One region of the Streptococcus sp. OMI870 genome, then DNA from elsewhere that is predicted to be linked to it. Evidence: predicted binding sites of a transcription regulator. Region 1 holds the regulator's gene; the other holds the start of a gene.

Region 1 (15,295 bases):
GATGAAATAGACCAGCATTCTTTCCGAGTGGGGACGAGAGTATCTGGCTTTCGGATGGGTCTTGCTTTCTTGATCGACTTTGTGATGGTATCGATTCTCTACGCATTGATTGGGGGTTTAGGGACGATTCCTTATGTAGCGGTTTTGGCTCTTTACTTTAGCTTGCTTCCTTTGTGGCGGGGCAAAACCTTGGGAATGGCTTTGTTGAAATGTCGCTTGCATTTTGATAAGCAAAGATGGCTTCGCACCATTTGGAGGGGGATTCTAGTGGCGGGCTATTTCTACTTGATACCCCAAGGATTGTTCTATTTGATTTCACTCTTGAATCAGGATTTGACGAAAAATTCTCTCTTAACCTTATCCATGATCTTGTTGCTCTTCTTTGTGCTTTTATTGTACCTCATTCTCACTTTTGCCATCATCTTGCTCAGTCGTCGCTTTCCGTTTGACCGCCTGGCTGGAGCAACATATGAAAGTACGGTGCGCGTGAAGAAAGAGTTCTTAAGAGATGAAACTGAATAGTCGATAGAGAGGTTGGATGTAGATCCAGCCTTTATTTTTTAGATACGCGGAAAATATCCGAACGTTCCCAGTTGAGAAGGGCGATTTTAAGGGGATTATGCTACAATGAAAGCAAATAGATAGAATGGAGCAGTGAAATGAAAGCAATTATTACAGTCGTCGGAAAAGACCACAAAGGAATCGTAGCGGGTGTCGCAACAAAAATAGCAGAATTGGGACTTAATATTGATGATATCTCTCAAACGGTATTGGATGAGTACTTCACCATGATGGCAGTCGTGACATCGGATGAGAAAAAAGATTTCACCCAGCTTCGTTCAGAATTAGAAGAATTTGGTCAGTCTCTTCATGTCAAAATCAATATCCAGAGCGCAGCGATTTTTGATGCCATGCACAATTTGTAAGATAGGGGTGAGGATTTATGGACATTAAACAGGTAACAGAAACCATTGCTATGATTGAGGAGCAGAACTTTGATGTTCGAACCATCACCATGGGCATCTCCCTTCTGGATTGTATTGATCCAGATATTGATAAGGCGGCAGAAAAGGTCTACCAGAAGATTGTGACAAAGGCCAAGGACTTAGTAGCTGTTGGGGATGAGATTGCGGCAGAACTGGGAATTCCGATTGTGAATAAGCGGGTTTCAGTCACTCCGATTTCTATTATTGGGGCAGCAACCAATGCGACAGATTATGTGCCCTTTGCCAAGGCGTTGGATCGTGCGGCTAAAGAGATCGGAATTAACTTTATCGGTGGCTTCTCAGCCCTGGTTCAAAAAGGTTACCAAAAGGGGGATGAGATCCTGATCAATTCCATTCCTCGCGCCCTAGCAGAGACGGATTTTGTCTGCTCTTCGGTTAACATCGGTTCCACTAAGACAGGGATCAATATGACCGCTGTCCGAGACATGGGTCGTATTATTAAAGAAGCCTCCCAAGCGGATCCAATGGGACCAGGGAAACTGGTGGTCTTTGCCAATGCAGTAGAGGACAATCCTTTTATGGCGGGTGCCTTCCACGGTGTTGGTGAAGCGGATGTTGTCATCAACGTTGGGGTTTCCGGACCTGGTGTCGTCCAACGGGCGATTGAAAAAGTTCATGGTGCAAGCTTTGATGTCTTGGCTGAAACCGTTAAGAAGACAGCCTTCAAGATTACTCGTGTCGGGCAACTGGTTGGTCAAATGGCTAGTGAACGTCTCGGTGTTGAGTTTGGAATTGTGGATTTGTCTCTCGCGCCAACACCAGCTGTTGGGGATTCGGTTGCCCGTGTCCTTGAAGCCATGGGGCTTGAAGTAGTAGGAACCCACGGGACAACAGCAGCACTCGCTCTGCTCAATGACCAAGTGAAAAAAGGTGGTATCATGGCTTGTAACCAAGTCGGTGGTTTGTCAGGTGCCTTCATCCCGGTCTCAGAAGATGAGGGGATGATTGCGGCAGTCCAGTCAGGTCATATCAATCTGGAAAAATTGGAAGCCATGACAGCCATTTGCTCGGTCGGTCTGGATATGATTGCCATCCCAGCTGATACTCCAGCTACGACCATTGCGGCTATGATTGCCGATGAAGCAGCTATCGGAGTGATCAACCAAAAGACAACAGCCGTTCGGATCATTCCTTATGGAGAAGAAGGCGATATGTTAGAGCTTGGAGGACTTCTTGGCTCTGCTCCGGTAATGAAGGTCAACAAGGCTTCGTCAGCTGACTTTATTGTCCGTGGTGGTCAAATTCCGGCCCCGGTTCATAGCTTTAAAAACTAAGAGAAATCGAGTATAATAGAAGAAACGAATAGAAAAGTCTGTGATGATGAAACTCCAGACTTTTTTCTTACAAAAGGAGACAAGATGGCTAAAACAAGATTATTTGTGATTCGTCATGGGAGAACCATGTTTAATACCATCGGCCGTGCCCAAGGCTGGTCCGATACCCCTTTGACAGCAGAAGGAGAGAAAGGCATCCAGGCTCTAGGAATCGGCTTGCGTGAGTCTGGTTTAGAGTTTACTCGAGCCTACTCCAGTGATTCAGGTCGTGCCATTCAGACCATGGGGATCATTCTCGATGAATTGGGGTTGAAAGACCAGATCCCTTATCGCTTTGACAAACGGATTCGCGAATGGTCTTTTGGTAGTTTTGACGGCGCCTACGGTGGGGAACTCTTTCATGGTGTTGTACCGCGTGTGCTAGATGTAGAAGATTATAAGACCTTGAGCTTGAAAGACTTGGCGGAAGGGATCTGCCAGGTCGATACAGCTGGCTGGGCGGAACCTTGGGAAGTCTTGAAAGGACGGATCCTAGAAGGTTTTGAATCCATTGCCAAAGAAGTAGAAGAAAATGGTGGAGGCAATGCCTTGGTGGTCAGCCATAGTTGGACCATTCAGACCGTGGTCTGCTTAATTGAAGGTAAACCAAATCTCAATCTGCCTCTTTCAAACGGTAGTGTTACCCTTGTAGAATATGAAGATGGAGAATTGACGGTTAAGATTTTTGGAGATAGCAGTTACCGTGAAGTCGGTGAAGGCTTGCAAGAATCCTAGTCCATCCTGAAAGGCTGACCTTTTGGTCATGGCCTTTTCTTTCTCTCAAAACTTGTAAGAGCTTTCCTACTTTCTTTTTGCAAAAAATGATATAATGAAAGAGATACATACGGAGGTAATACAATGACAAAAACCAGATTATATATTGCTCGTCATGGAAAAACCATGTTTAATACCATCGGACGAGCACAGGGCTGGTCAGACACTCCGCTGACAGAAGCAGGAGAGCGTGGAATTAAAGAATTAGGACTTGGCCTTAAGGAAGCAGGTCTTTCTTTTAAGCAGGCTGTGTCGAGTGATTCTGGACGCACCATTCAAACCATGGGAATTGTTCTTCAGGAGCTTGGTTTGACAGGTCAGATTCCTTATCGCTATGATAAACGCATTCGTGAGTGGTGTTTTGGTAGCTTCGACGGTGCCTATGATGGCGAGCTCTTTATGGGGGTTTTACCCCGTGTTTTTAAGGTCGAGGATTTTCATCAGTTGAGCTTGATGGAGTTGGCAGAAGGGATTGTTGAAGTCGACACCACGGGTTGGGCTGAATCCTGGAGCGCCTTGAGTGGTCGGATCAAAGAAGGGTTTGAAGCTATCGCAAAAGAGGTGGAAGCAGCTGGTGGTGGCAATGCTATGGTGGTCAGTCATGGCATGACCATCAGTACCTTGATTTACCTGATTGATCCAAAAGCCTTTAAAGAATTGGTCTTAGATAATGGAAGTGTAACTGTTTTGGCTTATGAAGATGGAGCCTTTACTATCGAAAAAGTTGGGGATATGTCCTATCGTAAAGTTGGAGCAAAACTTCTAGAGGAAGGCCATGACGAATAAGTACAGACGCGCAAGAAAAAAACGCAAGAAATGGTGGCCCTATCTAGTGAGTTGCTTTCTTCTTGCGGCCCTTGGATCGGGGATTGGCGCCTATTTGGCGAAACCAAACCTGTTTTCAGGGCTCCAGTTTTGGAAGGCCAAAAAAACTGTCGTGACGACTCCGTCTTCTTCTAAGAAAAAGGAAGAAAAATCAGATCTGCCAGCCGTCTCGACAAAAGATTGGCAGTTGATCTTGGTCAATCGTGACAATGTGAAGCCTGAGCTGAACCCACAATTGACAGATGTGGATGCCATAAAAGTCGATAGTCGGATTGGAGATCCAACGCGTCAATTTTTGGAAGCAGCCCGAAAAATTGCCCCAGAAGAAACCTTGATATCGGGTTATCGGAGTGTAGCCGAACAAACCGAGCTCTATAATGAGCGTGTTGCTGAGTTAGAAGCGAGTGGTCTTTCACACGAAGAAGCTGAAAAACAGGTGCAGACTCAGGTGCAGGTCCCTGGTGCTAGTGAGCATCAGACAGGTCTTGCAATTGATATGAGCGTCGAAGCAGGTCAAAGTGATGAGTTAGGCTTGCAGCTGGCTGCCATTGCACCTCAATATGGTTTTGTTCTTCGCTATCCAGATGGCAAGAGCGATATTACAGGTGTGACTTTTGAGAATTGGCATTTCCGTTATGTTGGTGTAGAAAGTGCTCAGTATATGGCCAAACATCAGCTAGTATTAGAAGAATACATTCAATTACTGAAAAAGGCCGGAAAATAGTAGGACATACACTTTTCTAGGCCTTAAGAATGATTTTTAGCACTCTTGGAAAAAGAGTGCTAATTTTTTGGATTTTTTTCTTGACTTTCTCTTGAGAGGGTGTATAATAGAATCATAGTTTAGCACTCGGATGTGTAGAGTGCTAAAGATGAAAGAGAGGTGAGGTCATGGTTACAGAACGTCAAAATGAGATTCTCAATCTTGTCGTCGATATCTTTACCAAGACCCACGAACCGGTCGGTTCAAAAGCCCTGCAAGATGTCATTCAATCCAGTAGTGCCACCATCCGAAACGACATGGCTGCCCTCGAAAAGCAGGGCTTATTAGAAAAAGCCCACACTTCGAGTGGTCGAATGCCTAGCCGGGCTGGTTTTCAATATTTTGTTCAGAACTCGCTCGATCTGGAGCTGATTGATGAGCAAGATGTCTACCAGGTGGTGAAAGCCTTCGATTTCGAAGCCTTTAAGCTAGACGATATCTTGGATGCTACGGCTAAGTTACTAGCCCAGATGACGGGCTACACCGCAGTTATTCAGGATGTTGAGCCGACACGACAGCGCTTGACGGGTTTTGAGATTGTTCCCTTGTCCAACCACGATGCTTTGGCGGTATTGACCTTGGATGAATCAAAGCCTGTTACCGTACAATTTGCGATTCCAAAGAATTTCTTAACCAGTGACTTGGAAATCTTCCATCAGCTGGTTCAAGAACGCTTCATTGGAAATACGGTCTTGGATATCCACTACCGCTTGCGGACAGAGATTCCACAGATTGTCCAGCGCTATTTTAAGACGACAGACAATGTCTTGGATCTGTTTGATTACGTCTTCTCGCAACTGTTTCAAGAACTGGTCTTTGTAGAAGGAAAGGTTTCATCTTTAACCTACGCCGATCTTCAGACCTATCAGTTCTTGGATAATCCCCAACACGTAGCCTTGGAGTTGCGAGGGGGAATGCCAGAGGACCAAATGACCCAGATCCTGGTTGCGGAGTCCCAAGAGAAGGCTTTGAAAAATGTGACCGTGATTAGTCATAAATTCCTGGTTCCTTATCGTGGGATGGCCCTCATGCATGTGATTGGTCCCGTAGAGATGGATTACAGGCGTGTGATTAGCCTCGTCAATGTTATCGGACGGGTACTGGTCATGAAGTTAACGGACTACTACCGTTACCTCAACAGCAACCATTATGAAGTAAATTAAGACCAAATGAAAGGGGTGTATGCCTTGACAGAAGAAATCAAAAAAGAAGACGTGAAAGAAGAGGAAGTTGCCCAAACAACTGAAGAAGTTGTAGAGGAAAGCAAGCAACCTTCTGAATTAGAAGAAGCACAAGCGCGTGCCGAAGAATTTGAAAACAAATACCTTCGCGCTCATGCAGAAATGCAAAACATTCAGCGTCGTGCCAACGAAGAACGCCAACTTTTGCAACGCTATCGCAGCCAAGACTTGGCAAAAGCAATCTTGCCTTCGTTGGATAACTTAGAACGTGCCCTTGCCGTTGAAGGGTTGACAGATGATGTCAAAAAAGGACTAGAAATGGTGCAAGAAAGCTTGATTCATGCTCTGAAAGAAGAAGGGATCGAAGAAATTCCAGCCGACGGAGAATTTGACCATAATTACCACATGGCCATTCAAACCCTCCCAGCTGATGACGAACATCCAGCAGACACCATCGCACAAGTCTTCCAAAAAGGCTACAAACTCCACGACCGCATCCTACGCCCAGCAATGGTAGTTGTATACAACTAGGATACCTTGTCCGAAACGACACTAAACTATGAAAGAAAGATAAACAATGGTTCAGCTTCACCAATAGTACGCGAAGCGAACCAAAGGCGATACTCTTCGCCGTGGCGCTATTTGCACAAACTTTGAGACCTTAGGCTCAAAGTTTAGTCAAAGAGATTGACGAAGTCAAGCTCTGACGGCGTCGCCACTTAAGAAGAGTATCAAAAAGAAAAAAGAAGATAAATTTAAGGAGAAAAACATATGTCTAAAATTATCGGTATTGACTTAGGTACAACAAACTCAGCAGTTGCAGTTCTTGAAGGAACTGAATCAAAAATCATCGCAAACCCAGAAGGAAACCGCACAACCCCTTCTGTAGTTTCTTTCAAAAACGGTGAAATCATCGTTGGTGACGCTGCAAAACGTCAAGCAGTTACAAACCCAGATACAGTCATCTCTATCAAATCTAAGATGGGTACTTCTGAAAAAGTTTCTGCTAACGGGAAAGAATACACTCCACAAGAAATCTCAGCTATGATCCTTCAATACTTGAAAGGTTATGCTGAAGAATACCTTGGTGAAAAAGTAACGAAAGCAGTTATCACAGTTCCAGCTTACTTTAACGATGCTCAACGTCAAGCAACAAAAGACGCTGGTAAAATCGCTGGTCTTGAAGTAGAACGTATCGTCAACGAACCAACTGCAGCAGCTCTTGCTTACGGTTTGGACAAGACAGACAAAGAAGAAAAAATCTTGGTATTCGACCTTGGTGGTGGTACATTCGACGTATCTATCCTTGAATTGGGTGATGGTGTCTTTGATGTATTGGCAACTGCAGGGGATAACAAACTCGGTGGTGACGACTTTGACCAAAAAATCATCGACTACTTAGTAGCAGAATTCAAGAAAGAAAACGGCATCGACTTGTCAAACGACAAGATGGCTGTTCAACGTTTGAAAGATGCAGCTGAAAAAGCGAAGAAAGACCTTTCTGGTGTCACTTCAACACAAATCAGCTTGCCATTTATCACTGCTGGTGAAGCTGGACCTCTTCACTTGGAAATGACCTTGACTCGTGCTAAATTTGACGATTTGACTCGTGACCTCGTTGAACGTACAAAAACTCCAGTTCGCCAAGCCCTTTCAGATGCAGGTTTGAGCTTGTCAGAAATTGACGAAGTCATCCTTGTTGGTGGTTCAACTCGTATCCCTGCCGTTGTTGAAGCTGTTAAAGCTGAAACTGGTAAAGAACCAAACAAATCAGTGAACCCTGACGAAGTAGTGGCTATGGGTGCTGCCATCCAAGGTGGTGTGATCACTGGTGATGTGAAAGACGTTGTCCTTCTTGACGTAACGCCATTGTCACTTGGTATCGAAACAATGGGTGGAGTCTTTACAAAACTCATCGACCGCAACACTACGATTCCAACTTCTAAATCACAAGTCTTCTCAACTGCAGCAGACAACCAACCAGCCGTTGATATCCACGTTCTTCAAGGGGAACGCCCAATGGCAGCAGATAACAAGACTCTTGGACGCTTCCAATTGACAGATATCCCAGCTGCACCTCGTGGTATCCCACAAATCGAAGTAACGTTTGACATCGATAAGAACGGTATCGTATCTGTTAAGGCTAAAGACCTTGGAACTCAAAAAGAACAAACTATTGTGATCCAATCTAACTCAGGTTTGACAGACGAAGAAATCGACCGCATGATGAAAGATGCAGAAGCTAACGCTGAAGCAGATAAGAAACGTAAAGAAGAAGTAGACCTTCGTAACGAAGTAGACCAAGCTATCTTTGCGACTGAAAAGACAATCAAGGAAACTGAAGGCAAAGGTTTCGATGCAGAACGTGATGCTGCCCAAGCTGCCCTTGATGATCTTAAGAAAGCTCAAGAAGACAACAACTTGGACGAAATGAAAGCAAAACTTGAAGCATTGAACGAAAAAGCACAAGGACTTGCTGTGAAACTCTACGAACAAGCCGCGGCAGCGCAACAAGCCCAAGCAGGAGCAGAAGGCGCACAAGCAACAGGAAATGCAGGCGATGACGTCGTAGACGGAGAGTTTACGGAAAAATAAGATGCAAAGCCCGTTAAAACCTCACAGTGAAAATAGGAAATCTGACGCAGAAACTTTAGTTTCTAGAAAGATTTGTCTTTTTCACCAAGAGGTTAGGGCGTGCTCGATTTAATCCGAAACTCAATTCAGCCTTACTAGTTCTAAAAAAGTATAATCGACTTTGTCTTAGAATGTCGTAATGATAGGAAGAAATCCAGAGGTTGCAACCCAGCCTCTGTTTTTCGGTAAAATAGAGGATGTTGCGTATGAAAAAAGTACTTTGTTTGATTTATCCTAATTTTTCTCTTTATGAGATAACTGCTTTAACCAGTACTTTAGCTCTATCTTTTGACGTCACGATTGATTATGTCGCTTCAGATGATTCGATAGTAGTCTCTGAAGATGGATTGCCCTGTCAACCAACGAAAACACTAGATCAAATCCGTATAGAAGAGTATTCTTGTGTGATTTTGCCAGGAATGGTCAATATAGGTCCTGCTCTACAGGATGAGAAATTGATTTCGTTTTTGAGGGCTCTTGGTGAGCAAGAAGTCCTAATTGCAGCCATTTCTTCAGCGCCTCTTTTATTAGCGAAAGCAGGCTTGTTGAACGATACGAAATTTACAGGTGGAATTTGGCAAAACTTCTTTGATTATTTTGAATTTCTTCCACGTGAAAATTTCCAACCCAAACTGGTTGTGCAAGATAAACAAATCATTACGGCTATCGGTTTTGCACATCAAGAGTTTGCAAGAAAAGTGATTTTCGGTTTAGGGTTGGCAGAGAATACGGACAACTATTTTAAAGAACAGAACGACTATGCAACAGAGGATTTGATATTTACTCTATCAGACCAAGAGTTTGATCAAGTGAAGCAAAGTATAGAAAACATCCTCTAAATATGTAGGTAAAAATTACAGAAAGGAACAAAGAGTGTTCGGGGAATTGAACTCGAGCTCTGAAGTTTCTTACTCAATAACAATAGAAAGGAACAAAGAGTGTTCGCAACTGAACACGGGCTACGGACGGTGCCAAAAAGATAGTTTTTTCTAGGACGCAAGCGTCCGTCGTCAAAACTCCTATTTTGGCTGTGTCCGTTTGACGCCCTTTGTATCTTGAATTATGAACAATACTGAATTTTATGACCGTTTGGGCGTTTCAAAGAATGCATCTCAAGATGAGATCAAGAAAGCCTATCGGAAATTATCTAAAAAATATCACCCAGATATCAACAAGGAGCCTGGTGCTGAGGAAAAGTACAAGGAAGTTCAAGAAGCTTATGAGACGTTAAGCGACGAACAAAAGCGGGCGGCCTATGACCAATATGGTGCTACGGGTGCCAATGGTGGCTTCGGTGGTGGAGCAGGTGGCTTTGGTGGCTTTAACGGTAGTGGCTTTGGTGGTTTTGAAGATATCTTCTCCAGCTTCTTTGGTGGCGGTGCAAGCCGTAATCCCAATGCCCCTCGTCAAGGAGACGACCTCCAATACCGTGTTAATCTCAAGTTTGAAGAAGCGATTTTTGGTGCTGAAAAAGAAGTTAAGTACCATCGTGAAGCAAGCTGCCATACCTGTCACGGTTCAGGTGCTAAGCCAGGGACTAGTCCGGTAACCTGTGGACGCTGTCACGGTTCTGGGGTTATCAATGTCGATACCCAAACCCCTCTTGGAATGATGCGTCGTCAAGTAACCTGTGATGTCTGCCATGGTCGTGGTCAAGAAATTAAAGATCCATGTAGCACTTGTCGTGGAACAGGTCATGAAAAACAAGCCCATAGCGTGAACGTCAAGATTCCTGCAGGAGTTGAAACAGGTCAACAAATCCGCTTAGCGGGTCAAGGAGAAGCTGGCTTTAACGGTGGACCTTATGGAGACTTGTATGTTGTTGTCAATGTTGAGCCGAGCGATCGCTTTGAACGTGATGGTTCAACCATCTACTACAAGTTAGACTTGAACTTTGTCCAAGCAGCTCTTGGAGATACGGTTCATGTGCCTACGGTTCATGGCGATGTTGATTTGGTCATTCCTGAAGGAACCCAAACCGGTAAGAAATTCCGTCTTCGCGGAAAAGGTGCTCCAAGCTTACGTGGTGGTGCCATGGGAGACCAATATGTGTCTGTCAATGTTGTCACCCCAACTGGCTTAAATGACAAGCAAAAACAAGCCCTTCAAGCCTTTGCGGAAGCAAGTGATTTGAAGGTCAATCCAAAGAAAAAAGGCTTTTTTGATAAGGTCAAAGATGCTTTAGATGACTTATAAGAATAAACGAGTTTCCTTTTGAGTAAGGAGCTCGTTTTATTTTTGGATGGCCTTCAAGAACCTTCTTTCTTTAAAAAACTGTACCCGGACAGAATGCCATTTTCTCTCTTGTATCCCCTTCTATATCCTGCTAAAATAAAACCATGACACGATACAAAGCAACTATTTCTTATGATGGGAATCTATTTGCGGGTTTTCAACGACAACTGCATGCCCGTAGTGTGCAAGAAGAAATCGAGAAGACCTTGATGCGTCTCAATCAGGGAAATCCTGTGACCATCCATGGAGCAGGCCGAACGGATGCAGGTGTCCATGCCCTTGGGCAGGTCATCCATTTTGATCTCCCCCAGCTACGGGACGAGGAGAAGCTCCGCTTTGCCCTTGATACCCAAACCCCAGAGGATATTGACTTTATCCGGGTGGAGCAAGTCCCCGAGGACTTTCATTCACGCTACCAGAAGCACAGCAAAACCTATGAATTCATCGTGGATTATGGTCGTCCCAAGAACCCCATGATGCGCCACTATGCCACCCACTATCCCTATCCCTTGGATGTGGCCAAGATGCAAGCAGCCATCCAAAAGTTGGAGGGAACCCATGATTTCACCGGTTTCACAGCTTCGGGTACCAGTGTGGAAGATAAGGTGCGTACGATCACAGAAGCTCGCTTGGTCGAGGACGCGGCAAATCACCGCCTTGTCTTTACCTTTTCGGGCAATGGCTTTCTCTACAAGCAAATCCGCAATATGGTGGGAACTTTGTTGAAGATCGGAAATGATCGGATGCCGATAGAGCAGATCGATCTGATTTTAGAAAAAAAGGACCGCAATCTAGCAGGTCCTACAGCAGCGCCAAATGGCTTATATTTAAAGGAGATACGTTATGAGTAATGAATTGATTCTCGCAATTTCAGGAAATGATATTTTTAGTGGGGGAGGTCTTCACGCAGACCTTGCTACCTATACGACTAACAAACAGCATGGCTTTGTAGCGGTGACTTGTTTGACAGCCATGACTGAGCATGGTTTTGAAGTGATTCCAGTGGATCCAACGACCTTTACTCAGCAGCTCAACTCTCTCAAAGATGTTCCTTTCTCTGCTATTAAACTCGGTCTTTTGCCAAATGTTGAAGTGGCAGACTTAGCCTTGGACTATGTCAAAGCCCATGCGGAAATCCCAGTGGTGCTAGACCCTGTCTTGGTCTGTAAGGAAAGCCACGATGTGGAAGTGTCAGCCCTTCGAGACGAATTGATCAAGTTCTTCCCTTATGTGACCATCATTACGCCAAACTTACCAGAAGCTGAGATCTTGACCCAAAGCAAGATTCAATCGCTCGACGATATGAAGGAGGCAGCGCGCAAGCTCCACGAATTAGGAGCAGCGAATGTCGTGGTCAAAGGAGGCAATCGTCTCAATAAAGAAAAGGCCATCGATGTCTTTTATGACGGACAAGATTTTACGATCTTTGAAGAGCCAGTCCTAGAAAAGAACAATACAGGAGCTGGTTGTACCTTTGCGTCTAGCATTTCCAGCCAGTTGGTGAAAGGGAAATCACCGCTTGAAGCTGTTAAAGCCTCTAAAGACTTTGTCTTCCAAGCGATTCAACATTCAGACCAGTATGGAGTATTACAATATGACATCTAATCGAACTCAACTCATTGCCCGCCTTTCCATTTTGACAGCCTTGACAGTTGTACTTGGCTACTATACCAAACTCCCAACTCCCACAGGGATTGTCACCCTGTTAGATCTTGGAGTGTATTTTACAGCCTTCTATTTTGGACGCAAGGAAGGTGCGATTGTAGGTGGTGTCGGAGCCTTCCTACTCGATCTGATTTCAGGCTATCCTCAGTGGATGTTCTTTAGCCTCCTCTTTCACGGGGGCCAAGGCTATTTTGCTGGCTTCAAGGGAAAAGCCCGTTACCTAGGCTTGCTTCTTGCGACAGTCGTCATGGTAGGCGGTTACGCACTAGCTTCTGCCCTCCTTTTAGGCAATGGCTGGGGAGCTGCTATCTCGGACATTCCAAATAACCTTGCTCAGAATTTTGTCGGAATGGCTTTAGGCTATGTGGTCTATTATGCCTTCCAAAAGAAAGGGAGCTAATTCATGGATCTGGAGCAACTGAAGAAAGATGTAAAAGAAATCCTAGCCGATGTACTAACTAAGAGTCGACTCCGTCAAGGGCAGATTCTAGTCCTAGGCTTGTCTTCAAGTGAAGTTGCAGGAGGGCAAATTGGAAAAGCTTCCAATATTGACATTGCGGAGGCCATTGTCAAAACCTTGCTGGATGAGTTAAATGCTAAAGGAATTTATCTAGCTGTACAAGGCTGCGAGCATCTCAATCGGGCCCTAGTGGTCGAGCGGGAATTAGCAGACAAGAAGGATCTAGAAATCGTCAATGTCCTTCCAAGTCTCCATGCGGGAGGAGCTGGACAACTCGCTGCTTTTAAGTATTTTAAGGATCCTGTTGAAGTGGAGTTTATCACAGCCCAAGCGGGACTAGACATCGGAGATACCTCGGTTGGGATGCATGTCAAACATGTACAAGTTCCGATTCGTCCTGTCTTGCGTGAACTAGGGGAAGCCCATGTCACAGCCCTGGCCAGTCGGCCAAAATTGATCGGTGGCGCCCGTGCTCTATACCAAGACGATCCTATTCGGAAATCCTAATTTAAACTAGCTTTTAGGGGCTAGTTTTTTTGGATGAAAAGAGAGGCAAACACGTTTTAAAACTTGCTTTTTCAAAGTTTTGTGGTAAAATTATAAGGAATGACTATATTATTTTAAGGAGAGACAGAATGTCTGTATCATTTGAAAACAAAGAAACTAACCACGGTGTGTTGACTTTCACCATCAGCCAAGAGCAAATCAAACCTGCTTTGGACCGTGTGTTTGAATCAGTTAAGAAAACTTTGAACGTACCTGGATTCCGTAAAGGTCATATTCCACGTCCAATCTTCAACCAACGTTTTGGTGAAGAAGCTCTTTACCAAGATGCTTTGAACGATCTTCTTCCAGCAGCATACGAAGCAGCTGTTAAAGAAGCTGGAATCGAAGTTGTAGCACAACCAACTTTTGATGTTGTTTCTATGGAAAAAGGCCAAGACTGGACGTTGACAGCCACTGTTGTAACAAAACCTGAAGTAAAATTAGGTGCTTACAAAGATCTTGAAGTATCAGTAGAAGTTTCTAAAGAAGTAACAGATGCTGATGTGGATGCTCGTATCGAACGCGAACGCAACAACTTGGCTGAATTGGTTGTTAAAGAAGGTGCTGCTGCAGAAGGCGACACAGTTGTGATCGACTTCGTAGGTTCTATCGATGGTGTTGAATTTGACGGTGGTAAAGGTGAGAACTTCTCACTTGGACTTGGTTCAGGTCAATTCATCCCAGGTTTCGAAGACCAATTGGTTGGACACTCTGCTGGTGAAACAGTTGACGTGATCGTAACCTTCCCAGAAGACTACCAAGCGGCTGACCTTGCAGGTAAAGAAGCGAAATTCGTGACAACAATCCACGAAGTGAAAGCAAAAGAAGTACCAGCTCTTGACGATGAATTGGCAAAAGATATCGATGAAGAAGTTGAAACTCTTGCTGAATTAAAAGAAAAATACCGCAAAGAATTGGCAGAAGCTAAAGAAGAAGCATACAACGATGCAGTAGAAGCAGCAGCGATCGATCTTGCAGTTGAAAATGCTGAAATCGTTGAACTTCCAGAAGAAATGATCCACGAAGAAGTACACCGTTCAATCAACGAATTCCTTGGAAATATGCAACGTCAAGGAATCTCACCTGACATGTACTTCCAAATCACTGGAACAACTCAAGATGATCTTCACAAACAATACGAAGCAGAAGCTGAAAGCCGCACGAAGACAAACCTTGTGGTTGAAGCAGTAGCCAAAGCAGAAGGCTTTGAAGCAACTGAAGAAGAAATCAACGCTGAAATCGAACAATTGGCAGCAGATTACAACATGCCAGTTGAACAAGTTCGCAACCTTCTTTCACCAGAAATGTTGAAACATGACATTACAGTGAAGAAAGCAGTGAACGTGATCACAAGCACAGCAAAAGTAAAATAATTTAGAATAAAAAGAAGAGTCGTGAGACTCTTCTTTTTCTGATTTCATGGAGAATCCTGGAATTTTCCTTTGACGAAAGGGGAAATTTATCGTACAATAGAGTGTAACGATAAAATTTGTGATAGATTTGGCTGCTAGAAGTTTTCAATCTATCATTTAGGATGGGATGAGGTTTGAGACCGGATCCTTCTCCATTTAGGAAATGAAACATAAGGAGATTTACCCTTGGAATTAGAAGTATTTGCTGGACAAGAAAAAAGTGAACTTTCTATGATTGAAGTGGCGCGTGCGATTTTGGAATTGCGCGGACGTGACCATGAAATGTACTTTAGCGATCTTGTAAATGAAATTCAAAATTACCTTGAAAAATCAAATAGCGAGATCCGTGAAGCTCTTCCATTGTTCTACACTGAATTGAATGTGGATGGAAGCTTTATCCCACTTGGGGATAACAAATGGGGTCTTCGTTCTTGGTATGCGATCGATGAAGTCGACGAAGAAATCATCGCCCTTGAAGAA
Region 2 (15,295 bases), on a different contig from region 1:
AAGCACTTCTTGGTCATAAGAAATTCCTAGATCCCCACGAGCTTTTGAGTGTTCAATGTTGTTAGCGTTAATAGCAATGACAATTTCCACTTGTTCGCGTAATTCTTGGAGTAGTTTGATCTTATTGTCTGGTTCGTATCCAGGGAGGACACGAGCGGCATGGAAGTCCTCTAACATCTTACCACCAAATTCAAGGTAGAGCTTGCCATCAAATTGGTTAATTCGCTCAATAATGTGGTCACGTTGCAAGTTCAAATACTGTTCAGAACTAAAAGCTTGTTTTTTCATGTAAAACTCCTGTATATAAGGGAAGTGTCTGTCACACGTACACTTGGCTTTGTACGACAGTCCACTATTATTTCATTCTTTCATATTATATCAGAAAACAGATGGAAGATAAAATATTCTAAGATACTTTCCTTAGATAAGCGTAGATGCCAAGGGGTTCAATGGATACTCATGGTAGAAGGTTTCCAAGAGGACTTTGTTTCCCTCCTAAAAAAGCCTCTTACGAGGCTTCTGATTGGATTTTTTTAATACTGTTTGATCAGATCAACTGTAGAGCGATCCAATTTCTTAACCAATGCTTGCAGAAAGGCTTGCGCTTGCAAGAAATCATCCATAGCATAGAGGGTTTGATGAGAATGAATGTAACGTGCGCAGACACCAATGGTTGTTGATGGCACCCCACCGTTCTTCAAGTGTGCTGCACCTGCATCAGTACCACCTTTAGCACAATAGTATTGGAATTTAATGCCTGCTTCTTCAGCAGTTGTGAGCAAGAAGTCTTTCATATTTGGTAGCATGATGTGACCTGGATCGTAGAAGCGAAGCAGTGTTCCTTCCCCGATCGCGCCCGGATCCCCAAAGACATCGGCTGCTGGCGAACAGTCTACAGCAAGGAAGATCTCAGGATCAAATTTAGTAGTTGAGGTGTGGGCTCCACGAAGTCCCACTTCCTCTTGAACGTTGGCCCCTACATAGAGTTCGTTGTTTAAGGCTTGTCCAGAAAAGCTCTTGGCTAATTCGCTGACCATCAAGACGCCGTAGCGGTTATCCCATGCTTTAGAGATGACGTTTTTACCATTCGCAGTGAGAATCGCAGAGCTATCTGGGACCAAGGTATCCCCAGGACGGATGCCATAACTTTCAGCTTCGGCTTTAGAGCTAAATCCTGCATCAAAGACAATGTCGCTAATAGCAGGTACGGTTGGCCCACCTGTACCACGTGTCAAATGTGGAGGAACAGATCCGGAAATAGCAGGGTATTCACGTCCATCGCGTGTAAAGAGTTTGAAACGTTGGCTGCTGACCACCATCGGGTTCCAACCTCCGATTGGAACAACACGGAAAGTTCCATCAGCTTTGATTTCACTGATCATGAAGCCAACTTCATCCATGTGGGCAGCTACTAAGATACGAGGAGCATCGGCTGCTGTTGAGTGTTTTACCCCGAAGATCCCACCGAGACCATCTGTCACGATTTCGTCCACATGAGGGGTCAATTGTTGGCGCAAATAATCCCGAACAGGGGCTTCATGACCTGAGATGGCAGGGATTTCAGTTACTTCTTTGATTTTCGAAAATAAATCAGTCATAGGATACCTTCTTTCTGATGCTATTTTATCACTTTTTTTACAAGGATGGTAGCGTTATTATAGAAATCGGTCCCGAAAAACTGAAGGAGGAGATCCAGCCTAGACCATTGTCCCTCTGCTTATTTTGTGTTACAATAGGCACTATGAAAGCTAAAAAAATTATTTTGTCTAGTCTGGCTCTAGCAAGTGCAGGAGCTCTTGCGGCCGGTGTTTATAAAATTGCCAAAGATCAAAAGCGTCTCCGTACCCAAGAAGAGTTGGTAGCAGAAGTACGGGAGCAAATGGAAGCCATGGGGACGATTGCGACTCTGTATGTGGAACTCTACGAGTCTAGTGAAGAGCGCTTAGTAGGAGGCGTTATTTTTGAAGATGAGCGCCATTACCGCTTTGTTTATGAGGATAGCCTCTTGCGCTATGAAGAGGAAAAACTATGATCACACCGAGTTCTCTAGAAGAAATTGCTTCTTATGTAGAGCAAGAGGGCAAGAAAGTCTTTGTCTTTTCAGCTGACTGGTGTGGGGATTGCCGTTATCTCAAGCCTTTTTTGCCGGAGATTGAGGCTGAAAATCCCGAATTTATCTTTATCTTAATTGACCGAGATGCCTATATGGATCTGGCGAAAGTCTGGGATGTTTATGGGATCCCTAGTTTGGTGGTTCTGGAAAAGGATAAGGAAATCGGACGGTTTGTCAATCGGGATCGGAAAACTAAAGCCCAGATTACAGCATTCTTAGCAGGATTAAAATAGGAGAAGAACATGATTGTAACATACAACAAAGAACAAGTCGGCGATGTATTGATGCTGACCTTGAAAAATAGTGGAGAAGCCAAGCTAGCGGTGGAGAGAAAAGGAAAGGTAGCTCGCGTTTACCGTGAGGACAACCAAGAAACGGTTGCCTGGAATATTTTTGATGCCTCATCTTTCTTCGCCATAGAAGGCAAGGGCCAAGTTTTTTTGACAGATGAGCAAGTAGCTCGTTTGAATCAAGAATTGGAAGCAGAAGGCTTCACAGAACGATTGGTCAACGATCAAGAACCAAAATTTGTGGTGGGAGAAATCCTTGAGATGGTGGCCCATCCAGATAGTGACCACTTGAATATCTGCCAAGTAGCAGTTGGAGCAGATAAGACAGTTCAGATCGTAGCAGGAGCTCCAAATGCGCGGGTGGGCCTCAAGACCATTGTCGCTCTTCCAGGTGCCATGATGCCGGATGGTAGCTTGATTTTCCCAGGAGCACTTCGTGGTGAAAAAAGCTATGGCATGATGTGCAGCCCTCGCGAATTGCACTTGCCAAATGCTCCTCAAAAACGAGGCATTATTGAATTGGATGACGCAGAAGCAGCAGGGACACCTTTTGATCCTGCTCGTCACTGGCACGAATAAAGAGAAGAATCTAGGATGTTTTGGATCCTAGATTTTTTTGATTTTGGTTTGCAACCTCCATTTTTTAAAATTTTTTCGAATAAATAGATAGGAGGTAAATGATGTATAATAAAGTTATTTTAATCGGTCGCCTAGTAGCGGCTCCAGAATTGCATAAAACCAGCACAGACAAATCCGTTGCCCGAGTGACCGTTGCGGTCAATCGGCGCTACAAGGACCAAAACGGGGAGCGAGAGACTGATTTTGTCAATGTCGTTGTCTGGGGGAAATTGGCTGAAACCATGGCTAGTTATGCCAGTAAAGGTAGCTTGATCTCTTTGGATGGAGAGATTCGGACGCGCCGCTACGAGAAAAATGGGGTCATGCAGTATGTGACAGAGGTCCTTTGCCAAAGTTTTCAGTTGCTAGAGAGCCGGGCTCAGCGGGCTATGCGTGAAAATGGTGGAACAGGAGATTTGGCCGATATCATCTTAGAAGAGGAAGATCTTCCCTTTTAGAAGCAAAAAGGAAGCTGGTTCGTTTATAGACCAGCTTTTTTGATACTTGCTAGGGATTTCATTCGGGAACGACTCTTTTAAAAATGAATCAAATAAATGCATCTGTACAATAAAAACCAGCACTTTTCTTGAAAAAGTAGTAAAATAAAGTAATATATATTCAAAATTTTCAGAAAAGGAACGGAGTTTGAAGGGGAAAGAAGAAAGAAAAGAATTATTGAAATGGCTGATAAAACGGGTTCTACTGCTGATTCCAGTTGCCTGCATCCTCTTGTGGATCTATGCTGCTTGTCAAACCAGTAGCATCAAGGATCAGATCAAGATCGGTGTCACCTATATGACCATGAACAATGAGTTCTATAAAAGTATTCATTCGGAAATAAGTCGAATTGCCGATGAGAAAGGGGCTCTTGTTTATGTCCGAGATCCAGAATTGGACGAAAAAAGGCAGAGCCAGCAGATCAATGATTTTTGTGCCCAAAAAGTAAATGTGATTGTGATTAATCCGGTCAAAGGGGATAGTCAGCCGATTCTAAGGGCTCTTAAAAAAGCTAGAAAACAAGGAATTAAGATCATTGCAGTTGATACCCAGCTCAAGCATTTTAAACCGGACGCCAGTATTGTATCTGATAATTATCAAGCAGGGGTCTTGATTGCAAAAGAGTTGATGAAACGCTCTTCTAGTGCTCGGATCCTTCTCTTGGAACATAAGGGGACTGTTTCAGCAGATACACGGATTCAGGGATTTAAGGATACCATTAAAGGGCATGGAGCTTATCAGATCGTATCGGAACTAGAAACCAAGGGGCAGACGGAGATCGCCATGCCAGCTGTTCGAGACTTCTTGCGATCTGAGACTGACATAGATTCCTTGGTTGCCTTAAACGACCGCTCGGCTATAGGAGCTTTAGCGGCGATCAAGGAGCAAGGAATCACCCATCCTATTGCGATCTATGGGATTGATGGCTCACCAGATATGAAAGCCTTGCTGCACTCGACAGATGATGTCGTGGGAACCGTTGCCCAGTCTCCGTTGAAGATGGGAGATCGCGTGATGGAGGTCATCCAAGATATGACGGCTGGGAAGAGCTACCAAAAAGAAATAACCATTCCGGTTCAAATGATGACAAAGGAAAACATCGATCAATTTGATGTGAATGGGTGGCAGTAATGAGAAAATTTAGAGGTGTGAGGTACAGTTTGGCCATTCTGATGGTCGTGAATTTTATCGCTGTTATGCTCAACAGTATCATCTATCTTCAAGCAACCAACTATATCATTGCCCAACGGCAAGCCTCCTTATTATTGGAGCGTTTGGAGCGTATTCCTTTTGCGCCCTCTACGACTTTTTGGTTGTCTGCGGTCTTATTTGCTGGGATTGCCTTGATTTCCATGAGTCGTTATCGGTCTCAAACGAGTCGATGGTCTATGTTTGATCAGTGGAACATTCTGGAGATCCTCCTGATGTTGCTTTTGATGTGGGTCCAAAATGTAGCTTATAACGGGCTAATTCTCTTGGTTTTTGCGGATATCTTCTATGGTTCCAAAGAGTTGAATACCAAGCGAGACCGCAAGTATTGGTTTGCTTTTATCCTAGTAAGTTTCTTGATGCTCCTTGTGACCAATTCAGACGTCTTTTCGCTTTTCTTTCCGATTCCTTCTCTTGATGTCTATATTCATTTTTACCCTGCCTCCATCCGGATTCTGGCCTTTTTCTTGAAGAATTCCCTCTATGCCTTGAATATGGTGCTCTTTATTATTTCGCTTTTGTTCTATATTATGAATGTTCTTGCGGAAAACCACGAAGTAGAAGAAGAGTTGGCTATGGTTTCGAAGGTCAATACGGAGTTGAACAACTATCTGGCCTTGTCTGAGAAGATTGCAGAAGATCGGGAGCGTAAGCGGATTGCTCGGGAAATTCACGATACCTTGGGGCACGCGCTAACAGGGATCTCAGCAGGTTTAGATGCTGTTGGGGTCTTGATTGATATCGATCCCAATCGGGCAAAAGAGCAGGTGAAAAGTGTATCAGAAGTGGTTCGTGAAGGGATCCAGGATGTGAGGGGCTCTCTCAACCGCCTCCGTCCAGGTGCCCTTGAGGGACGAACCCTCAAAGATGCTTTAGAAAAGATGATCCGCGAGTACCAGACGCTTTCCAACTTGCAGGTTGATTTACACTATGAATGGGTCGATGTCGATATGGACGTCATGATTGAAGATACGATTTTTCGTGTGATCCAGGAGTCTATGACCAATGCGGTTCGCCATGGTCATGCCAGCCGGATGACCCTTCATTTTTTTGAGGATGAAGAAGATTACCTGATCGAGTTGCAGGACAATGGGGTTGGGTTTGAAACCTTAACCTATGGCTATGGGCTCAAGCAGATGATGGAGCGTATTTCCATCCTAGGAGGACAGCTTCAATTTGAAAGTCGCGATGGATTTTTCACGCGCGTTAGTTTACCGAAATATAAAGAAGGGAGATAGAAATGGTGATAAAAGTAATGGTGGCAGATGACCAGGCCTTGATTCGAGAATCTCTAAAAATTATTTTGTCGGCCCACCCTGATATCGAAGTGGTGGCCACAGTGGAAGATGGGAATCACGTCTTGTCTAGCATTCCACAGACACATCCTGACCTGATCTTGATGGATATTCGGATGCCAGGCATGGATGGGGTTTTGGCGACAAAAGAAGTAAAAGAACACTATCCGGATATCAAAATTATTATTTTAACGACCTTTGACGATGATGAATTTATCTATAGTGCACTCAAGTATGGTGCTTCAGGTTATCTTTTAAAAGGAGCCTCGACAGAGGAGCTCTATGAAGCGATTAAGGTGGTATACCAGGGAGGAGCCATGATCAACCCGAATATCGCTAGCAAGGTCTTTCAAATTTTCTCTCAAATGGCCAAATCCAACTTCTCTATTGCTGTGGATGAAGACAATGTCAAGGATTTGAGCACGACGGAATGGCGCATTATCCAAGAGGTCGGCTATGGGGAGTCCAATAAAGAAATTGCGGCCAAACTTTTCTTATCAGAAGGAACCGTGCGCAATTACTTATCAACGATTTTGGCGAAATTAAACCTAAGAGATCGAACGCAATTAGCGATCTGGTCTGTCCAAACAGGAGTGACCAGACGTGATTTTTCTAAAGGAAATACAGAATGAAATTGAAGCGAAAGCATCTTTGTTGGGGGCTTGGTCTCCTTTTAGCGCTCTGTGCGAGCGCTGGTTTTTATTGGTGGAAACAGCAACCGACCGTGCTTCATATTGGCGTGTATGCAGGTTCTAGTTGGGATGTGCCGACCAGTCAACGTTCCCATGCCTTGGATCGTGCGATTGAAAAATTTGAAAAATCCCACCCCCATGTCCGTGTAGAGTATGAAAACGGGATTCCGCAGTCAGATTATTCAGACTGGCTCTCTGAAAAGATTGTCTCAGGAAAAACGCCAGATGTGTTTATGGTCTCTGAGCAAGATCTTTCCTTATTAGCGGCGCGGGGGGTACTAGAAAAGTTAAACGGCTATATGGATCGAAAAGACCAAGCTGCCTTTTATCCCGTTGCCTTTGAATCGGGTGTCTATCAGGGCCAAACCTATGCCTTGCCTTATGAAAGCAATCCTATTTTGATGTGTGTCAATAAAGATCTCTTGGATAAAGAAGGCATCGCGGTTCCCAAAGAAGGTTGGACCCTTGAAGAGTTCTATACGATTTGCAAGAAACTAACCAAAGATACCAATGGAGATGGCCAATTGGACCAATTTGGAAGTACAGAATACACCTGGAAAGAAGCCTTAGCAGCAAATGGGGGTCATCTCTTTCAAGAAGGGATGCTTAAGCTGACGGCTCCAGAAGTCAAAGAATCCTTGACTTTCCTACAAAAATTGGAAGATTTAAATAAAAATTACAAGGTGAGCTCCAAAGATTTTGACCAGGGGAAAGTCGCCTTTTATCCTATGACCTTGGCCCAATATCGGACCTATAAACCTTATCCCTACCACGTTTCTAAATATTCAAACTTTACCTGGACCTGTATCCCGATGCCTGCTAAGTCAAAAACGACCAAGGCGACCTTAGTCACAACGACTTCTTTTGCTATGTCCGCTCGGACTTCTCATTCTAAGTTGGCTTGGGAGTTGATGCAGGTTTTGACAGAGGATCCAGAAATTCAACAAACCCTTTTTGCCCAATCTCAAGGGATCTCCGTCATGCCACGGGTAGTCAAGAGTCGCTCCAGTAAAGACCTTCTGCAGGTGGATGATTTTGGGACGGATTCCTTGACCAATAAGACCTTGAATCGTATCATGGAGCAAGCTGTTGAAAACAGCCCTAAAAATGTCTCGAAAGAGGTGTTAGAAAAGCTGGACTACTTGATCGGCAATGCCTTGCGCGATCAAGATGTCGAGAATCGTCTGCCTCAAATTCAGAGGGAGATGGAAAGCAGTCTTCAGGTGGGAGTTTAGGAGAAAAATAAGATGGCATTTTGTCAAGTGACAGATGTCATTTTTTTATTGCTAAATGTCATATTTGAAATGTGACATTTGACAATGTAAAAGCGCTTTCAAATAATCTACAATAGAGTCAAATAAAGGAGGCGTAACAAAATGAAATACCTCGTTTTAGTCAGTCATGGTGGACTGGCAGAAGGTCTAAAAACATCACTGGCCATGTTTGCTGGTGACAAGATGGATCAGGTCATCGCAGTTGGACTCAAAGAAGGAAAATCGGTTGATGACTTCGCAGTTGATTTTAGAGAGAGCATTTCAGGATTGACAGCAGAAGATTGCGTGTTGGTCTTGGCAGATATTGTAGGGGGGAGTCCATTAACCACTGCAGCTACTGTTCTAGAAGAAGCTGGAAAGCTTGATGGGGCCTTGATCCTTGGTGGGATGAACCTCACCATGGCCTTGACAGCAGTTGTGATGAAGGATGTGCTCGATGGAGACGATTTGTCAGCTACCATCTTATCCGAAGCACGATCTGCACTACAGCCTTTTGAAGTTTCAGCTACTAGTGCTGAAGAAGATGATGACGATATTTAATAGGGAGGTACCTTATGGTAGTAACATTTGTACGGATTGATGACCGCATGATTCACGGTCAGACAGTCACACGCTGGGCAAAAGAAAAACCATGTGATGGTTTGATTGCCGTAAACGATGCAGCAGCATCAAACAAGGTTTTGATCCAAGCTTACAAAGGAGCATCCGACAAGAAAACCTTTGTATGGACAAAAGAAGCCTTTAAGGAAAAATCAGCAAAAGTAACGGAATCAGATAGTCGTTACTTCTTGATCACTAAGAATCCAATCGATATGAAGGAAATTTTGGTCGACCAAGGGTTTGTCCCAGGTGATGTCAAAGAAATCATCGTAGGCCCTGCAAATGATCGTCCAGGTGCTGTGAAATTGGGGAATAACCAATCCATCACTCAGGAAGAAGCAGAAGCCTTCCAAGCCATTCAAGCAGCAGGCTACAAGGTGAAATTCCAATTGTTGCCAGATGTTTCCATCGGGTATTGGGATGATTTTAAATCAAAATTTGGTTTTTAAACCCAACAGTCTGATCTGTTAGGTAAATAAATTTACAAACAAAAGGAGCGTTTGTTATGACAATTTCATGGATTCAAGCAATCTTGCTTGGTATTTTCGCCAGCTTGTCTTCAATGCCTGGTATGGGAGGTACCAGTATCGGGAACTATACACTCGGTCGTCCCTTGATCGGTGGGTTGATTTCAGGTTTAATTCTTGGAGATGTGACAACTGGTATTATGGTTGGGGTTGCCCTTCAAGTCGTTTATATCGCCTTGGTAACACCTGGTGGTACCGTATCTGCCGATGTGCGGGCTATCTCTTATATCGGAATTCCTCTTGCTATCTTATTTGTGCATGCCAATCACATCACAGATGAAGCTGGAATCGCCGCAGCTGCAGCACCAATCGGTGCAGCCGTTGGGACCATCGGTACCGTTCTTTTCTACGGTACCGCTACTATGAACTTGGTATGGCAACATATTGGTTGGAAAGCCGTTGCAGAAGGAAACTTCAAAAAACTCTACGCAGTTGACTGGGTTTACCCTTGGATCTCTCACTTCCTCTTCTCTTTCCTTCCAACAATGATTATCACCAAATATGGTGAAAACATGGTTGATTTGATGAAACAATACCTTCCTATGGATGGTTACTGGATGAAAGCCCTCTTTACAGTCGGTGCTCTTCTCCCATGTGTCGGTATTGCCATCTTGTTGAAACAAATTGTTACAGAAGCAACTGACTTTATTCCATTCTTTGTCGGATTTACCTTGGCTAAATCTCTCGGTTTAAACTTGGTAGCTAGTGCCGTTGTTTCATTAATCTTTGCAGTAATCTACTATGAACTTGAAGTGATCAAATCGATGAAAGCTGCTCCAGCCGGAGTGGTGGACCTAGACGATGATGAGGAGGATATTTAAAATGGCTGATAGAAAGAAAATTTCAAAGAAAACATTAGCAAAAGCATTCCATCATTGGTATTATGGTCATTTGACTTGTTTCTCTCAAGAACATATGCAAACCTTCGGGTATTTGACTTCTATGCTTCCAATCGTAGAAGAAATGTATGACACCAAAGAAGAACAAAAAGATGCGATGCAAACCTATACGGCCTTCTTCAACACTGAACCACAACTTGGATCTCTTGTTGTAGGGATCACAGCTGGTTTGGAAGAAGCGCGTGCAAACGGAGATGCAGTAGATGGCGAAACCATCAACGGGATGCGTGCCGGTTTGATGGGACCAATCGCTGGTATTGGTGACTCATTGGTCGTTGGTACCTTGATTCCCGTTCTTTTAGGGATTGCCCTTGGCCTTTCTAAGGGTGGGAACATCGCTGGTGCTCTCTTCTACATCGTCGTATGGAACCTCTTGGTTTACTTTGGTATGCGCTTTGCCTTCTTCAAAGGTTACCAATTAGGGGATAAAGCCGTTGAATTCCTTGTAGGACCAAAAGGACAAGCTCTTCGTAAAGCGATCAGCGTTGTCGGTGGTATGGTTATAGGTGCCGTAGCAGCTACTTGGGTATCTGTTACAACAGCCCTTCAATTCAAGAATTCTGAAGGAAAAGTCTTCTTGAACATCCAAGAAAAGATCGATGGTGTTTATCCAGGTCTCTTGACAGCAGCCGTCATCACTCTTTGCTGGTGGTTGATGTCTAAGAAAAAAATTTCACCAAACAAAGTTATGTTACTTCTCGTTGTAGTTGCTTTGATCGGTGTTGCCCTTGGTATCTTTGACCCACATCTTAAATACTAAGGTAAAAAAAGAATTTGCTAGTAGGAGTTTTTGAGAATGAAGTGAATGGACCTCCTTTACTTGCACTTCATTCTCAATTTTTATCAGGAGGAATCCCATGGTTACAAAACAAGAACTTGTCAATGGATATGAAACAGAAATCAAGTACCAACGTCACATGCTTGAAAACCTTGGTCGTTGGTTTAGCTTACTCTTTATCATTGCCAGTATTGGTGTGGTATTGATCTATCTCTTTCACAAAAGTTTCCTCCCACTCTTGATCCTCGGGATTTTACTAGCCTTGGTTGGAATTTTAGGCATGATTGTTTTTGGATATGGTATCTACCGCGGGCGGATCAATCTTCAAAAAGTGATCGAAGATTTCAATCAAAAATTGACAATTTTAAATTGAAATTTGAGAAACATCTCATCTATTTTTGAGGTGTTTTTTTCTTGACTATTTCTGACCAAGTGATACAATAGAAACATAGGTTAGCACTTGAGTGACTAGAGTGCTAAAATACAAGTATGGAGGAACGACAATGTTAAAACCATTAGGAGACCGCGTGGTCTTAAAAGTAGAAGAAAAAGAACAGACTGTTGGAGGTTTTGTTCTCGCTGGTGCGAGCAAGTCCGATACAAAAACAGCTGAAGTAGTAGCCGTTGGTGAAGGTGTGCGTACCCTTAGTGGTGAACTCATCGCCCCAGCTGTAAAAGCAGGAGATCAAGTTTTGGTGGAAAGCCATGCAGGGATTGATGTTAAAGATGGGGACGAAAACTACATCATTGTCGGAACTTCAAGTATTCTAGCAATTGTAGACTAAGAGAAGAGAGGTAAAAAAATGGCAAAAGATATTAAATTTTCATCTGATGCACGTTCTGCAATGGTCCGTGGTGTCGATGTCTTAGCAGATACAGTGAAAGTTACTTTGGGCCCTAAAGGACGCAATGTGGTTCTTGAAAAATCATTTGGTTCTCCATTGATCACAAATGACGGGGTGACCATCGCCAAAGAAATCGAATTGGAAGACCATTTCGAAAATATGGGTGCCAAATTGGTATCAGAAGTTGCTTCTAAGACCAATGATATCGCAGGTGACGGTACAACAACTGCAACAGTCTTGACCCAAGCTATCGTCCGTGAAGGGATCAAGAACGTTACAGCAGGGGCGAATCCAATCGGTATCCGTCGTGGGATTGAGACTGCTGTTGCAACAGCAGTAGAAGCTTTGAAAAATACTGCGATTCCAGTATCCAGCAAGGAAGCCATTGCTCAAGTAGCTGCCGTGTCTTCGCGTTCTGAAAAAGTCGGTGAGTACATCTCTGAAGCCATGGAAAAAGTTGGCAAAGATGGGGTGATCACCATTGAAGAGTCTCGTGGAATGGAAACCGAGCTTGAAGTGGTTGAAGGAATGCAGTTTGACCGTGGTTACCTCTCACAATACATGGTTACTGACAATGAAAAAATGGTAGCCGATCTTGAAAATCCATACATTTTGATTACGGACAAGAAGATCTCAAATATCCAAGAAATCTTGCCATTGTTGGAAAGCATTCTTCAAAGCAACCGTCCGCTCTTGATCATCGCAGATGACGTAGATGGGGAAGCACTTCCAACACTTGTCTTGAACAAGATCCGCGGTACCTTTAATGTTGTAGCTGTTAAAGCTCCTGGATTTGGAGATCGTCGTAAAGCTATGCTAGAAGATATCGCCATCTTGACAGGTGGTACAGTCATTACAGATGATCTTGGTTTGGAATTGAAAGATGCAACCATTGAAGCCCTTGGTCAAGCAGCGAAGGTAACAGTAGACAAGGACACTACCGTTATTGTAGAAGGGGCTGGTAACCCAGAAACAATTGCCAACCGTATTGCTATCATCAAGTCACAAATTGAGACATCTACGTCTGAGTTTGACCGTGAAAAAATGCAAGAACGCTTGGCCAAATTATCAGGCGGGGTAGCAGTTATCAAGGTCGGTGCTGCAACAGAAACAGAATTGAAAGAAATGAAACTCCGTATCGAAGATGCCCTCAATGCGACTCGTGCAGCTGTTGAAGAAGGGATCGTTGCCGGAGGTGGTACAGCTCTTGTCAATGTTATCTCTGCAGTCGCAGGCCTTGAATTGGAAGGAGATGAAGCGACCGGACGCAATATCGTTCTTCGTGCCTTGGAAGAGCCAGTACGCCAAATTGCTCACAATGCTGGTTATGAAGGATCTATTGTGATTGATCGCTTGAAACATGCAGAAGTCGGAACAGGTTTCAATGCTGCGACAGGTGAATGGGTAAATATGATTGATGCAGGAATCATCGACCCTGTTAAAGTCAGTCGTTCAGCCCTTCAAAACGCAGCTTCTGTTGCTAGCCTCATTTTGACAACCGAAGCAGTCGTAGCCAACAAACCAGAACCAGCAGCCCCAGCAGGACCAGGAATGGATCCAGGCATGATGGGGGGAATGATGTAACCTGATACCAATGATTGGTGCTAAAGCACCGAATCATTGGACGGTAGCCGCTATATTGCGGTCTACCTAATCATCTTACTAGCTCAAAGGGAGGAAAGTATCGTTCCTCCCTTTTCACGTCGTAACCTATGTAAAATAAAGAAGGCAAGATCGGCCTTCTTTATTTTCTGTCGTAACCGGTACATGATTGAGGCTTTGCCTCTCATCATTTGACGCCAGCCGCTATGTTGCGGCCTACCTAATCATCTTACTAGCTCAAAGGGAGGAAAGTATCGTTCTCCCTTTTTATCGTACTTCTGGAATTTCATTTGTCATGGAATAATATTTTTATTTTAAATTTTGTAACAGAAATGATAAATACTAGTTAAAGAGGATTTGTGTAAATACCTGGGAATCAAGCGTTTGCGGTATTTTTTTGTGGAGGAGCATTTGCCAACAAATTGCAATACAAATTAACTGATTTTGTAATAATTCTAGTGTATACTATTAAGAGTAGATCACAAGTCTACATTGTTGCAAGGGGAGAACTTCCCACATACATGTCTATTGACAATAAAACTTGATCGTAATATCGCTGTTAGTAAAATGAGAGTTTGAACATAGTGTAGATTTTATCGACCTTTTTCATATTAAAAAATATTTTTCAAATTCCCCTTGCGCAAGCTCTTCCGGATTCCTCCGGGAGAGTTTTTTTGTTAAGGAGAAAAGGTAGAAGGCCTTTTGAGTCTACTTTGAAAGAGTGGCTCAGCAGCTATTATTTATGGTAAAATAGAACATATTCGTCGAGGGGAAGGAGTGAAGACTTTGTTGAAGATTTTTGTGTTAGAAGATGAGTGGATCCAGCAATCACGAATCGAATCGGTCTTGCAGGAACTGATTGCTCAGAAATCCTTGCAATGCAAAGCGCCAGAAGTGTTTGGGAAATCAAGCCAATTGCTAGATGCTATCACAGAGAGAGGCGCTCATCACCTATTCTTTTTAGATATCGAGATTAAAGGTGAGGAGAAAAAGGGTCTAGAGATCGCAAAAGAGATTCGTAAGAAAGACCCCCATGCGACCATTGTCTTTGTCACCACTCACTCTGAATTCATGCCCATTACCTTTCAGTACAAAGTAGCCGCCTTGGATTTTATTGATAAAACGCTGAGCGAAGAAGAGTTCAGAAAAAGAATTGACTCGGCCATCGACTATACCTTGGAGCAAGCTGGGACCACGATTGCGCAAGATGCCTTTACATTTGAGAGTGCGATGGCGCGTGTACAAGTTCCCTTTAATAAGATTTTGTATGTTGAAACGTCTCCAACCATTCACAAGGTTATTTTACACACCCAGGATGAGCGCTTAGAATTTTACGCCAGTATTGCCGATATCGAAAAAGCAGATCCCCGCTTGTATCGGTGCCACCGCTCCTTTGTGGTGAATCCACAAAATATTACGAAGATTGACAAAGAAGCCAAGAAAGCTTTTTTTGAAAATGGGGACAATTGCTTGATCTCACGGACCAAGTATAGAGGCTTACTAGAAGCTTTGAAAAAATAGAAGGGAGAAAGAATTGCTGTTAGATATTCTCATGTCTTACTTAAAGTTCTTCGTCAGCATGCTGATCTATCGTCATATCAGTAGACAAGAGTTCGCCTTACGTTGGCTCTTTTTGTGCCCCTTCTTCTTTGCAGTCGTCTTTACCCTTGTGCCACCGGTAGGCTTTTTTGGCTATTTCTTAGTATTTATTGCCTATAGTTTCTATCGGAATCATAACATACGACACCTTTTGAACATTTTTTACGGGCTCTACCCGGTTGTCATGGAGAGTCTCATTGGGCGTCTCTTAGCCTTTTATGTCTTTCCAATGCTCGGGATTGTACTTGTTCATGAGGCATCTGTCAGCTGGTATGATGCTCTACTTGAATTGCTGGTCTTTCCTGTCTATTTAGGGCTCACTAAATTGTTAAAACTAGATTTTACAGATTTAAAAGTAGGATTTCAACGGCAGTATTTTAATCGTTTCTTACTTCCAATGGATCTTTCTATGTTTGTGTATTTAGTCAGTGTTATAGGTCTGGTGGTTTTTGAGGA

The links. The regulator HrcA, encoded in region 1, represses chaperone genes, less so after heat shock. The targets are predictions, from matches to a motif close to TTAGCACTCNNNNNNNNNGAGTGCTAA.
Region 2: a site for HrcA is predicted at 11,247-11,273, ahead of groES (co-chaperone GroES). Genes of this name have one in related genera too.

Annotation. Positions count from the first base shown of each region.
Region 1 covers NZ_JASHGM010000008.1:11,436-26,730, forward strand. Annotated here, with positions in the region: gene QM968_RS10215 (VanZ family protein) at 1-522, shown strand, start outside; gene QM968_RS10220 (ACT domain-containing protein) at 660-926, shown strand; gene QM968_RS10225 (PFL family protein) at 944-2,281, shown strand; gene QM968_RS10230 (histidine phosphatase family protein) at 2,366-3,055, shown strand; gene QM968_RS10235 (histidine phosphatase family protein) at 3,179-3,880, shown strand; gene QM968_RS10240 (M15 family metallopeptidase) at 3,870-4,643, shown strand; gene hrcA (heat-inducible transcriptional repressor HrcA) at 4,811-5,845, shown strand; gene grpE (nucleotide exchange factor GrpE) at 5,852-6,394, shown strand; gene dnaK (molecular chaperone DnaK) at 6,635-8,458, shown strand; gene QM968_RS10260 (DJ-1/PfpI family protein) at 8,704-9,336, shown strand; gene dnaJ (molecular chaperone DnaJ) at 9,560-10,693, shown strand; gene truA (tRNA pseudouridine(38-40) synthase TruA) at 10,837-11,583, shown strand; gene QM968_RS10275 (bifunctional hydroxymethylpyrimidine kinase/phosphomethylpyrimidine kinase) at 11,576-12,337, shown strand; gene QM968_RS10280 (ECF transporter S component) at 12,327-12,797, shown strand; gene QM968_RS10285 (TIGR01440 family protein) at 12,801-13,364, shown strand; gene tig (trigger factor) at 13,493-14,776, shown strand; gene rpoE (DNA-directed RNA polymerase subunit delta) at 15,002-15,295, shown strand, end outside.
Region 2 covers NZ_JASHGM010000004.1:55,357-70,651, forward strand. Annotated here, with positions in the region: gene QM968_RS07640 (DUF1846 domain-containing protein) at 1-288, opposite strand, end outside; gene pepA (glutamyl aminopeptidase) at 534-1,598, opposite strand; gene QM968_RS07650 (DUF4651 domain-containing protein) at 1,742-2,032, shown strand; gene QM968_RS07655 (thioredoxin family protein) at 2,029-2,346, shown strand; gene ytpR (YtpR family tRNA-binding protein) at 2,356-2,982, shown strand; gene QM968_RS07665 (single-stranded DNA-binding protein) at 3,084-3,479, shown strand; gene QM968_RS07670 (substrate-binding domain-containing protein) at 3,667-4,650, shown strand; gene QM968_RS07675 (sensor histidine kinase) at 4,650-5,966, shown strand; gene QM968_RS07680 (response regulator transcription factor) at 5,972-6,655, shown strand; gene QM968_RS07685 (ABC transporter substrate-binding protein) at 6,652-7,950, shown strand; gene QM968_RS07690 (PTS sugar transporter subunit IIA) at 8,092-8,529, shown strand; gene QM968_RS07695 (PTS system mannose/fructose/N-acetylgalactosamine-transporter subunit IIB) at 8,544-9,038, shown strand; gene QM968_RS07700 (PTS mannose/fructose/sorbose/N-acetylgalactosamine transporter subunit IIC) at 9,095-9,937, shown strand; gene QM968_RS07705 (PTS system mannose/fructose/sorbose family transporter subunit IID) at 9,921-10,775, shown strand; gene QM968_RS07710 (DUF202 domain-containing protein) at 10,873-11,166, shown strand; gene groES (co-chaperone GroES) at 11,297-11,578, shown strand; gene groL (chaperonin GroEL) at 11,597-13,222, shown strand; gene QM968_RS07725 (response regulator transcription factor) at 14,027-14,761, shown strand; gene QM968_RS07730 (sensor histidine kinase) at 14,775-15,295, shown strand, end outside.